DNA from 4 places in the Paenibacillus sp. TSM33 genome. Region 2 is predicted to be linked to each of the others. Evidence: a T-box and tRNA genes for the amino acid it is inferred to sense, from the RefSeq annotation. Region 2 holds a T-box; the other regions hold tRNA genes.
What was found. A T-box is a leader RNA that pairs with one kind of tRNA and senses whether it is charged. The one in region 2 lies ahead of argS (arginine--tRNA ligase), so its partner is inferred to be a tRNA-Arg.

Region 1 (3,136 bases), on a different contig from region 2:
CAATCGTATAAGTGATATCCTCAAGCTGCCGGATCATGGGCTGAGCGCCGTTTTCCGGGTCCATTACGCTTAGTCTTCGGTGTCCGAAGGCACACGGATTGGATATCCAGGTACCCGCAGCATCCGGTCCGCGATCGGAGAGCGTTTGCGTCATATTCAGCAGCAGCTCAGATTGATGCATTAAATCTCCGTTCCACTGTATGAAACCTGTAATTCCGCACATGTATATTCATCCTCTCTTTGTCGTGTTCATCCAGTGTTGGAATGAATCAAAAACTAAATCCCCAGTTCATCAGTATATATGCCGAAATGAAGCATAAAATGTCTGTCCGTTCCGAAAACTACAGATGGGGCAACCCGCCACTCGTGAGGAAGGAGGGAGACCATGTACTACATCAAGGATGCCAAAATCCGCCGCTTCACTGAACTTGACGGAGTGCGCTGTGCTGAGGTAGAAGTGCGTCCCGGTGCCGCAGATGACCCCGAGCTGCTGGTTTATATTACAGCCACGAATCAGAAGGATGGTCAGCCTGACTATGACATGGTACGGATCATCCGCAATGATGCCGACCTGGAGCTGGATTGGTATGACAATAATCTGCATTCGGCATTTGAAGAAGTGACCGACAAGGCTTTTACGGATTCTACGCACATTACCGCTGGTGAAGAACGGGAAAAGTTCAAAAGAGAATTACTCTCCTATGGGCAGCTTAGTACAGAGTTTGCCAAGGAGTTCGGGGCATGAGGATATGGTGTGCTATACCTCGGATTTTGTTAATTTGGACACCGACGCCATCGCCAGATCAGCGTGAAAGGAGGGGGAAATCATAGACGGCAAAGCGAAGTATAAGAAAAACAAAGGCAGCAGTTATATTCATAACAATGAGTTCGCGGAAGAAGTGCTGGAGAAAAACGTAAGACATGAGGTACGAAGAAGTCCTAAACGCTTTGGGAATAAATAAGTTACCAGTGAACTAAAGCAACTCATCAAAAATGATCCCAAAGAAGCCTCCATATTCGGCAAATTTGCGAATGCAGGAGGCTTCTTTTGCATTAGGCCGCTTCACGTAGCGTCATGATCCCTTTGTAGATGTTATAGACAAAAACGCCGAGATAGACCACTACGAATAGCAGTACATACCCGATAACCGAACCTGCATGATTGGCAGTGATAATAAAATAAACTAGCGGAATCGCCGCAATAATGGGGAAAATGTGCGATAAAATGGCTTTTTTCGCGTGTCCCTGAACATATTCGTCCCGGACTGCAATCCACACAATGACCGGCACCAGAAAAGGTGCGAAAAAAATGCTAAAATAACAAAGTGAAGACAACAGGCCCCTCACGGATTAACCCCTCCTTTTTGGCATCGTTCTTTGTACATAATACCCCGTTAGCGTCCAAATGATTCCTTTTGCAGCCTGCTTTCCTGTATAATGAAAAAAATGCTTTTGACAGTTGCACAAAATGTGATATAATCATTAATGCACTGAATACATAAGGTTTTATGGATTATCATTTTGTCCCAGTAGCTCAGCTGGATAGAGCAACGGCCTTCTAAGCCGTCGGTCGGGGGTTCGAATCCCTCCTGGGACGTAATTAAATCAGTCACATACCGTTGATATAAATGGATTTGTGAGAAATTAGGGCTTCGGTCAGGGCTTCGGTCACTGATGCAGAATCCCTTTTTTTTATATTACGGATTGTCAAGCTAAGTGGGACAGTTCCTCTGAAAAGGAGGGTCTGTCAAAAGTTTTATGAAAACTCTTTCAGGCACAGATTCCCCCGAGGGGGAAGTAGCGATTTATCGCAAGTGTTGACCGACCCGATCGGGGAAAAAGACCGACATCTGGAGCAACATTTGGCCTCAGTTTTGGACACGACCTGTCCATTTTCGAGTGACGTCGATGGTAGCCAGATAGAGCAGATTAAGTAAGGCTTCATCGGTAGGAAGGATGCTTCTTCCTTTCGTCACCTTAAGAAGTTGGCGATGGTAGCTCTCAATCCTATTGGTGGTGTAGATGAGTCTGCGAATCTCTAGTGGGTATTTAAAAAAGGTAGCGAACTCATCCCAATGGGTTCGCCACCTGTTGAATGGCTGATTCAGATTCAGCACGTTCTTCTTCAGTGCACCTCTTGTTTAATGAATTGAGTTACTCAACAGGCGTGGCAGAATCTAAAAGTATCTATAATCATAAAAGATTTTTTCCATTTTTAGATAAGGATTGAGAAGACCATTTCAGCTAACTGCGGCTTTAGTTTAATAACAATCTTCCATAAAAGAGCGCGATTCTATAATAAGGATCAGTTCGTTTTCATTAAAGGGCCATATTACATCTTTTAATTTAAGTGAAACTGCCTAAAAAGTATGTTAATATCAGATTTAATAGACAGACAAACTAGTATTTATAGAGGCGAAATTATGAAAAAATATAGAATATATCAAGTAGACTCATTTACAAAAAGTAGATTTCATGGTAACCCTGCTGGGGTTGTTCCAAATGCAAATGGACTTACAGATGATCAGATGCAGAGAATTGCAAGAGAATTAAATAATTCGGAAACTGCATTTATTTTTAAAACAGATTCTTCAAATTATAATGTTGAAGTAAGATTTTTTACTCCAACAACAGAGGTTCCAATTTGTGGTCATGCAACAGTAGCAGCACATTACATTTATGCAATTGAGAGAAAAGCTGAAACTGGAAGAATTATTCAGAAAACAAAAGCAGGTATATTGCCTGTTGATGTTATAAAGCATGAAGATGACTATTCTATTGTAATGACACAGGGAGAACCTTCTGTATCAGAGCCTTTAAATGATGAAATAAGAAGTCAGATTGCAAATGCGTTAGGTATTTCTTGTAAAGATATTTGCATGGAATATCCAGTTGCGATATCTTCAACAGGTCATTCTAAGGTAATGGTTCCGATTTACTCCAATGAAATACTACATAGTTTAAAACCTGATTTGCAGAAGCTTACAGAAATCAGCAAGCATATTGGATGTAATGGATATTATGTTTTTACATTAAATCCACAAGAGGATATATTGGTTCACGGAAGAATGTTTGCTCCTGCAATTGGAATAGCTGAAGACCCGGTGACAGGAAATGCAAATGGACCGCTTGGAGC
Region 2 (3,136 bases):
ACAGAAGGTATATGAGCTTCCTGAACTGGATGAAATTCGTGCCTATCATGCTTCACAGTTGAAACTGTTTTGGCCAGAATATTTGCGGAAGCTAAACCCTGAAATTTATCGTGTAAATCTTAGCGAGAAGGTATGGGAGCTGAAGCAAAAGCTGATTGACAGCTACATGCAGCCTGAAGTTGAAGAAAAGGAATAATGTGAAAAGGCACCTCATCTATGCATGGGGTGCCTTTTTGTGTCAGCGCATGTGTGAAATAGGAGCTTATTTATAAATTTCTCTCATCACATGTCGTAGCTCAGGGACAATAATACGTTCCATTGCCAAACGAACGGCCCCCCGAGAGCCAGGCATAGAAAACACAGCTGTCTGGCCCACAGTACCAGCTACAGCCCGGCTTAATATAGCTGCTGAACCAATGTCCTCAGCAAAGCTTAAATAACGAAAGATTTCTCCAAACCCAGGTAGTTCCTTATCCAGTAGAGAGGAGACGGCTTCATATGTAGTATCACGCGGAGAAATGCCGGTACCACCTGTTAAAAGTACAGCCTCGATGTCCTCATGTGCTGCAGCTTCGGTTACCAACTGACGGATACCTTCATAGTCGTCCTTGACGATGACATATCGAACAACCTTATACCCATTCGTTTCTAGTAGTTCCTTGAGCAGTCGTCCCCCAGTATCGGTTTCCATGGTTCGTGTATCAGAGACGGTCACGACCATGCAGTTAACCTGCTGCGGAGACTCCTGTCGGTGCTCCTCTACAGATGTTATGTTCATTACAATGTTCACCCCTTGATTCATGGTTAAGCATATTCTTTTTTTACAATAGAGGAATGACCGACTGGATGCAAGTCAGAAACGAGGGAAAAAGTTATGTGATTAATATCCTTGCGCTTGCACCTTGGAATATAGTACACTTCCTTACATAAGTCGGGATTTTCTGGGTTTATTTTGTTGTAAGCGTGAACATCAAATGATTTAATTTAAGGTTCAGCGGGTAATAGTCAGCAGGATCAACAACTGGGAGGTAATGTATTATGAATCATTCGTACCAAAAATGCCTGGATGCTTGCTTGGAATGTATGAACACTTGCAATGTATGCTATGTAGCAAGTTTGAAGGAATATGATTTAGCTATGTTGCGTGAATGTATTCGAGTGAGCAGGGAATGTGCAGAGATATGTGGGTTTGCTGCTCAAATGTTGCAACGCGGAACGGATTTTGCCGAGGAAATCTGTGAGCTATGCGCTAAAGCCTGTGAGGTATGTGCTGCTGAATGCAGCAAGCATTCCCATAATCATTGCAAACATTGTGCAGAGGCCTGCAGTCATTGTGTTGAGGCCTGTCGCCAATTAGTGGCAGTGTAATTACATATACAGAACTAGTCCCTGAAGAGGGAATAAAAGGTTGCTTTCTACTAAATAGGTTTGTATAATGGTGGGAATTAACGTCAAGGAACGGGAGAGTAGCAACGGAACCGTATCATTACAGCGAGCCGGAAGAGGTGGAAGCCGGTATGAAATCCGATGTGAAACGCACCCGGGAGACGGTTGATCCAACGATAAGAACTTCTAGTAGATCAGCCCGGCCAGACACCGTTATTTGTCAATGGAGTGAAATCGTGATGTGTGTAAGCTAACTTTATCTACACAACCGATTTACGAAGAGTGGTACCGCGGGGATATCGAAGTTCTCGTCTCTTGATTATATCAAGAGGCGAGGGCTTTTTTTGTTAGATCCTATAAAAAGAAGGAGAGAGGAACATGTTGTTGATGATTGCTACCAAGCTGTTTTAGCTCATACGGGCTTGGAAGAGAAAGAAGTTTTATCTTTATTCGAGGTGCCTCCGCAGCCTGAATGGGGAGATGTGGCGTTTCCCTGTTTTGTGCTGGCTAAGAAATTTCGAAAGTCTCCACAGCATATTGCAATGGAATTGGCAGAGCTAGTAAGCCATGAAGCCGGTCTAACCGCTACAGCATCGGGTGCCTATGTAAATATTACATTGGATCGATCTGTTTATATTCCACCGATGCTTGCTGAATTGAGCAAGGCTGAGTTTCTCAAGCCCAATATCGGATATGGACAGCGAGTAGTGATTGATATGTCCTCGCCCAATATTGCCAAACCATTTGGTATCGGTCATCTTCGCTCTACTGTTATCGGTGCCGCCTTGTATCGCATTCTTGGTGAAACCGGATATGTGCCGATAAGTGTGAATCATCTAGGGGATTGGGGGACACAATTTGGCAAGCAAATTGCGGCCTATAAAAGATGGGGCAATGAGGAGCAGCTACAACAGGATCCGATCGGGGAATCGTTGAAGCTATATGTGCGTTTTCATCAGGAGGCCGAGCATGATCCGTCTTTGGAGGATGAAGGCCGCGAGTGGTTCCGACGTTTGGAGCATGGGGATGCTGAGGCTCAACAACTATGGGAGTTTTTTGTTGAAGTCAGTCTGGGTGAATTTGACCGTATGTACCAACGTCTTAACATTTCGTTTGACCATGTGTTGGGGGAAAGTTTTTACAATGATAAGATGCAGGCAGTTGTTGCCCAATTAAGAGCAAAAGGATTGCTGGAAGAAAGTGATGGAGCACTTGTGGTTCGTCTGGAAGAAGAGCAGCTGCCGCCGTGTCTTATTTTGAAAAAGGATGGGACCACCATTTATCCCACCCGTGATCTGGCAACAGCGATTTATCGTCATGAGGTGATGAAGGCTGATCGGTTACTGTATGTCGTTGGCGGGGAACAGAAGTTACATTTTCAACAGGTATTTGCGGTTCTGAAGCATGCAGGGGAAACATGGGCAGAGCAATGTGAGCATGTACCGTTTGGTTTAATGCGGTTTGCAGGCAAAAAAATGTCCACAAGGCGCGGTAAGGTTTTGAAACTGGAGGAAGTGCTGGATGAAGCTGTAGCGCGTGCTCAAGCCATCATTGCGGAAAAGAATCCCAATTTGCTGGAACAACAGGCAATAGCCGAAGACGTTGGTATCGGAGCGATTATTTTTGGCGATTTAAAAAATAACCGTCTGAATGAAGTGGATTTTTCTTTGGAGGAGGCACTGACCTTTGAAGGTGAGACAGGTCCTTATGTGCAGTATACCCATGCGCGCATACGCAGTCTTCTGGAGAA
Region 3 (3,136 bases), on a different contig from region 2:
CTACCTCAACTTCAAGAACCCCAAGGTTCTTCTCTATTTTCTCCCAAGTTGCTTTCATTTTATGCTTTCCCCTCCAACAAAATCTTCACTTAGTTTTCATTACAATCAACGCACACAAAATAACCACTATAGTATATCTAACATTACTGTCTTTTTCAAGAGCAGCCCTTGAATGCTTTAACAGGTAAACGTTTCCGGTCATTATGGAGTGTTCATTCCCGCCGCTACGAATAATCGCATCGACCGATACGCTTGCTCAAAACGGAAGCGCAGTGCATCCGTAATGCCATATATAGCCCGGGTTTCTTCTTCATTATTGTTCCCGTTCAAACTTTCCGAAACGGTCTGATGGAGTGCTGCTGCCCAAATATCCGGCATTCCGTCCTCTTCCACTAACATTGATCTATAATCTTTCGTACCGTACACTGCCATCACAAACTGTGACCATAGCTCCTGTGCAAAATAGAATAGTGTAGGCTCATGTACTTCAGTCTGGTCGGCTACCCGTTCCAAAATACGCATAATCGCCTCTGGAAACTCGTCGGGCTGTAACGGAACCGTTTCAATATCGATTTCCGCCTTTTCATCACCCCGTCTGATTTCTATCGTCCCTTCCATTCCGCGACGTCTCAATGTCTGCAGAACACGGAATTGGAGCAGAGGATGGATTTCCCGTTCCGTAATCCAGCGAAGCAAGGCATCGTCAATTTCCGGCAGTTCCAAGTAGGATAGCTGTTCCAAAGCTAGAATCGTCTGTTCGGATAACGGTTGATCCATAGCCATCTGCAAAAGCTTGTTACCGTAACCTGCGTCCTGTTCCTGCTTAAAGCGTGCATGACGGCGAGCCAGCTCAACTTCACTGACTTCGTCTTCTTCCACATTGTCCGTTACCGCCCCGCTGTCAGCGTACTGTGGAAATGCAGCTTCCAGCCATTGTAATAGAGCGTTCCATTCATCGTATTGTTTCTGCTCCTGGCCCTGACACCGTATCAAAAAACGCAGCATCGCCACCGCTTCTCCGTAACGTTCGTTTTCAAGCATCACCGTAAGTTGAATTTGATAGTAGTCCAGTGTCTTCGGAAACAATACGATATTATTTTCTTTTGTCGTCACCTTGGAGTCCTTAATTTTCAAGGCACCCCCTCTCTTCCGCAAGCTAAAGTATTTGTAGATTATATGAGAAACAGTAGCACAAGTTCAACCACTCGTCTTCAACATATTCACCTGTATTCTAACATACCCTTTTATAAGGCAAAAAAAACGATGTGTAGTCTGAATTCATGTGGTGTAGAGTCCAAATAAGTGATATATGCAAAATAAGACTTGAATCTTTTTCATCCATATGGTATATTAATATTCGCTTGAATTTTATGTCCCAGTAGCTCAGCTGGATAGAGCAACGGCCTTCTAAGCCGTCGGTCGGGGGTTCGAATCCCTCCTGGGACGTATAGCCGAAGCTTCCTATTTAGGAAGCTTTTTTTATTTTCTAGCAAAATAAGACCCAGTGTGGACGTTGGAGCCTAGCATCGTATTATAACCTATTTTAATGTAGAAAAGGCTGTTTCCATAGCGCTGTTCGAGCGCTTGTCCGGGACAGCCTTTTAATCGAGGATATACCCATTACACCGCTTGACTGCGTGGAGTAGCAAGGAGTTTAATCAAATGAAATTAGTATCTTGGAATGTAAATGGCTTAAGGGCCTGTGTAACCAAAGGATTTTATACTTATCTAAAAGAGACGAATGCTGATATTTTTTGCGTACAGGAAACGAAGCTTCAAGAAGGACAAATTCTCATGGAGAACATGGAGGAATACGTGCAATACTGGAATTACGCCGAGAAAAAAGGGTATTCCGGCACAGCTATTTTCACCAAAATCAAGCCGCTCTCTGTGCATTATGGACTTGAAGAAAATGAAGAACCGGAGGGGCGCACCATTACTCTGGAATTCGAAAAATTTTATCTTGTCAATGTGTACACACCGAATACGAAACGAGACTTATCCCGACTGCCATACAGGCTCGAATGGGAAGACCGTTTTCGCAACTATCTACAACAACTAGACGCTCTGAAGCCTGTCATCATTTGCGGAGACTTGAACGTGGCTCATCAGGAGATCGATCTCAAAAATGCCAAAGCCAACTACGGTAATGCTGGGTTCACGCCCGAGGAACGAGACCGCATGTCACAGCTGCTTAACGCCGGATTTATAGATACCTTCAGATATTTTTATCCTGATCGGACGGACGTTTATTCCTGGTGGTCCTATATGCCAAAAGTAAGGGAACGAAATATCGGCTGGCGGATTGACTACTTCCTCGTCTCGGAGCGGCTTCGTCCGCAATTAAAAGACGCAAGTATCGATTGCCATATTACAGGCAGTGACCACTGCCCTGTCATATTGGAATTGCAAGATTTTTCTGCATAATTCGCACTAATACAAGAGTCTAGAGTTTTAAAAAGCCGTCATGCTCCGTTTGGCAGCATGACGGCTTAAATGAATTAAAGCGATCTCTCCAGATACACTTCGATACGAGAAACCAGCCGATCTCTCACATCCTGCGCCTCTTTTTGGTCTAATACAGCCTGGTTTATTGTCTTCTGCTCCTCATTGCTATAATGCAGTATATACTGTTTCACTATGCAGTCCGGCGTGTAAGTATCCATACGACTTGTATTATAAAACGTCACCTGGCAGCTTCCGAGAAAGCAGAAGGATAACTCACCTGTAGCTGTGAACAGCCGCCCTGGCAACTTGGGCTCCAGCTTCAAGGTAAGCCCCCTAGAATCATAGCCAAATGGCTGCCCGCCTGTCATCATCCATAGCCACATATGAATAAATTCTGCCGTAGATCCACTCAGCCTCGCAATATAGCCCGTTCCATGCAAACTTGCATCAGGATTAGCACTGCTAGCAATAAAAGAACTGTTTTCCAGCGTACTTCTTCCATAGATCGCAGCGTCCATAAAAGGGGGTAGCGCTTTTTGGATGTCTGCAAAAAATTCAGTGTAAAGCCCCGCCTTTAAGCACTCAAGTAAATATTTATATTCCATATGCATAAATATCGATTCATTTTCCAGCCACCCTGGCGTAAAAGCTCTGGAACGACCAAGTTCAAACGGCTGCCCCGCCAGAC
Region 4 (3,136 bases), on a different contig from region 2:
CTGATGTCCTCCAAGCGGAGTCCAAGCGTCAGCATTCTGTGAACAACGACGCCGTCTTCGTTAAAATAATACCCAAACGATTCGGCAACCGCACCCTCATTGCTGATCTGGGCAAAGGTTTCAGGGTCAAGCTTGCGTCTGTGGGCCATTGCTATGGCGTTGCCTATCCCGTGAATGATAATACGACTTTCTCGAATCAGGCTCAATATATCCTGAATATTCGTATCCTCAAGCAAGGAGTTGTAAGCATGATTGCTGAGCAAATCCGGTACATGGAGCAGACGGTATTGAGCGCCGACCTTGCGAGCCATCGTGGAGGCAATTGTATTTGCCTGCATTTCCATGCTCTCTCCCAAACCCCCGCGTGCCGGTACAAACCACCCGCCCTTATGCGGGCCGTTAGCAGGTAATGTCAGTTGTTCCGCCACATCTGCAATCGTCGTGCCACCTGTTACAGCGACCACGTCCTCGTCATCCATAACACTCAGCAGCGCCTTTGCGCCAGCACGGCCCAGTTCCTGCTTCGCTAACGGTGAAGCATCCGAATCCCCTGGAACGACAACCACCTTCCTCAAACCGTAGGCTTGACGAATCTGATCTTCCAATTGGGACAGGCCGAACAAGTTGTTCGCAATCGGCTCCAGCTGTTCCAGCAGATCCAGTCCTGCTTTGCTCACCTTCATGCCCACACTCTCAATCTCAATTAGCCCTTGCGCTTTAAGGAGATCGGTCTCAGCGCGCAGTACGCGCTCGGTCATATCCAGTGAAGCTGCCAGTGTTCTGCGTCCAATAACTTCGGACAGCATGATCTGATGCAGGATCGTGTACCTTTTTTTCAAAACATCCATGAGGTCGGGCAGAAGCTGCTTCTGTATTTCTAATATCTTTCGCATGCTTTCCACTCCCGCACACTTCTAAGTTCTGTCTCTATGCTATATCTCTAACTGGTCTTAAAATGTCCCGGGATAACTTTTTAAGTCCCACGTATATCTTACCCAATATTTGCTTCACATGCAAGTCTATCTGAACCTATATTTCTCAACTTTTTATGTGAATATGCGCACGTAATAAAAGCTTGCAATTCAATGCCGTATATCATATAATCATCTTTGTTTCCAATTAATTAGTTAGTTGCTTGTAATGATTCATCTGTGCGCCCGTGGTCCAACGGATATGACGTAGGCCTCCGGAGCCTGAGATCGAGGTTCGATTCCTCGCGGGCGCGTCGTTTTATATGATTGGCTAAATGTTCCATATAATGTTTTTAACCAATAAGAGCGCTAAGCGCTCTTTTTTTTAATCAATAGTTTGACTTTCTTTGACTTTTTGTTTGAAATTGTTTATCATGTGGTTAATACGGTAACAGTTTATAAATAGGGATGTGTAATCGGCATATCCACCAAATCCACTAATGATATTTAAGGGAGGTTTTTTGACGTGAGCTATGTTCCTATGGTAGTAGAACAAAGTAACCGCGGCGAACGCGCCTATGACATTTATTCCAGACTGTTGAAGGATCGCATTATTTTGTTGGGCTCGGACGTCAATGACGTTGTAGCCAACTCAATTATTGCACAAATGCTGTTTTTGGCTGCTGAAGATCCTGAAAAAGACATTCACTTGTATATTAACAGTCCTGGCGGCTCCATCACAGCTGGTATGGCCATTTTCGATACGATGCAATACATTAAACCTGACGTATCTACCATTTGTGTAGGTATGGCTGCTTCCATGGGTGCTTTCTTGCTGAATGCAGGTGCCAAAGGTAAACGTTTTGCTTTGCCAAACAGTGAAATTATGATTCACCAGCCACTGGGTGGTGCACAAGGACAGGCAACGGATATCGAAATTCGCGCCCGTCGCATTCTGAAAATGCGTGACAAATTGAACCGCATTCTCGCAGATCGCACAGGTCAACCACTGGAACGCATCGAAAAAGACACAGACCGTGACTATTTCATGTCCGCTGATGATGCCAAAGAATACGGTATTATTGATAAAGTGTTAACTAGCTCTTCTCCAGAAGGTGTGTAAGAAAGTTATGTATCTCTGAATAGCTGGTAAATACAAAGACTGCCTCGGATTTTCGTATCCGGTAGGCAGTCTTTTTTATTTACTATTATTTTTTAATATATAGCTAATCCAGATTACTGATTTTGTCCCACAAAAGGCTTACCGCCCTGAGGCAGCAGTTGAGCGAATGAGTAAGTAAACTCCGGAATTCCATATGCGTATGGAGCATAATCATACAAATCAAACACGATGGTTACACCACTGTTGGTCACATAAAAATTCTGATCTGCGGCCAACTCTTTAAATTTCCCAAAACCTTCGCCAGCCTGGAGCGCATCAATTTTTTTCTTCAAATCAGCATTCAGGAACTTTTTGTAGTTCGGGTTTGCTTTCAAAACGTCAGACAATTGCAGCAGCTTTCCATCAGCAAGCGAGAACGTATATCCTTTACGTACCGTCATACCGTGTGCGCCACCTGTATACGAGTAGTCCTGCATAATCACACTTAGAATACCGTCCTTATTATAGGCAATTGCAAAATCATTTTCGAAATCATACGGTCTATCTGCTGTAACCTCTCCCTCTGCCACCATCTTTTTGCCTGCTGCCAATACTGTCTCTGCATGCTTTTTAAGCACATTATTAATGGCCTGTTGAGCCTCAGAATTTAGCTGATTGCCGCTGATTTGCGGATACTTAATCTTATAAGATACCTTTGCATTACTCGAAGCTGGAAGCGTCTGAGATGCAATTGTGATCGGATTTAGCTGGCTTTTACTCAATGTTACTGTTTTCTGAGCTACATTCCACTGAGCATCGATACCCAGATAGTCTTTCAGCAGACTCATAGGAATGTATAGCTTCCCGGCGATCATTTTGGCATCCATGCTGCGCGTGTTGATTCCGTTCACATTGACATAGGCATCCGAGGAGGAGACCACGATATAGAGTTTGTTGTACCCACTCCCCACTGTATATGTCCCTTCTTTGGTGTCATAGCTCACTGGAATTCCCAAGCTGTCACGCAGTGCTGCCACTGGAATCATTGTGTTCCCGTTCACTTGAACACCTTTAGCGGCCAACGTTTTACCATTCCATTGGATGGCGATCCCTGGTTGCTGTG

Region 1: it has a tRNA-Arg gene. The T-box ahead of argS (arginine--tRNA ligase) is inferred to sense a tRNA for this amino acid. The anticodon was not compared.
Region 3: it has a tRNA-Arg gene. The T-box ahead of argS (arginine--tRNA ligase) is inferred to sense a tRNA for this amino acid. The anticodon was not compared.
Region 4: it has a tRNA-Arg gene. The T-box ahead of argS (arginine--tRNA ligase) is inferred to sense a tRNA for this amino acid. The anticodon was not compared.

What each region holds. Positions count from the first base shown of each region.
Region 1 is NZ_JBLZXB010000018.1:102,167-105,302, reverse strand. It holds gene asnB (asparagine synthase (glutamine-hydrolyzing)) at 1-223, opposite strand, end outside; gene ACN6NF_RS19465 (hypothetical protein) at 386-745, shown strand; gene ACN6NF_RS19460 (magnetosome magnetite crystal formation protein family) at 1,054-1,347, opposite strand; tRNA gene ACN6NF_RS19455 (tRNA-Arg) at 1,524-1,597, shown strand; partial or broken gene ACN6NF_RS19450 (transposase) at 1,806-2,060, opposite strand; gene ACN6NF_RS19445 (PhzF family isomerase) at 2,424-3,136, shown strand, end outside.
Region 2 is NZ_JBLZXB010000010.1:1,280,323-1,283,458, forward strand. It holds gene ACN6NF_RS09945 (nicotinate phosphoribosyltransferase) at 1-196, shown strand, start outside; gene ACN6NF_RS09950 (MogA/MoaB family molybdenum cofactor biosynthesis protein) at 263-778, opposite strand; gene ACN6NF_RS09955 (four-helix bundle copper-binding protein) at 1,039-1,368, shown strand; T-box leader at 1,446-1,705, shown strand; gene argS (arginine--tRNA ligase) at 1,809-3,136, shown strand, end outside.
Region 3 is NZ_JBLZXB010000018.1:48,775-51,910, forward strand. It holds gene tig (trigger factor) at 1-58, opposite strand, end outside; gene ACN6NF_RS19235 (hypothetical protein) at 202-1,134, opposite strand; tRNA gene ACN6NF_RS19240 (tRNA-Arg) at 1,373-1,446, shown strand; gene ACN6NF_RS19245 (exodeoxyribonuclease III) at 1,663-2,427, shown strand; gene ACN6NF_RS19250 (cellobiose phosphorylase) at 2,502-3,136, opposite strand, start outside.
Region 4 is NZ_JBLZXB010000003.1:25,308-28,443, reverse strand. It holds gene ACN6NF_RS00865 (sugar-binding transcriptional regulator) at 1-893, opposite strand, end outside; tRNA gene ACN6NF_RS00860 (tRNA-Arg) at 1,154-1,225, shown strand; gene clpP (ATP-dependent Clp endopeptidase proteolytic subunit ClpP) at 1,438-2,034, shown strand; gene ACN6NF_RS00850 (PdaC/SigV domain-containing protein) at 2,148-3,136, opposite strand, start outside.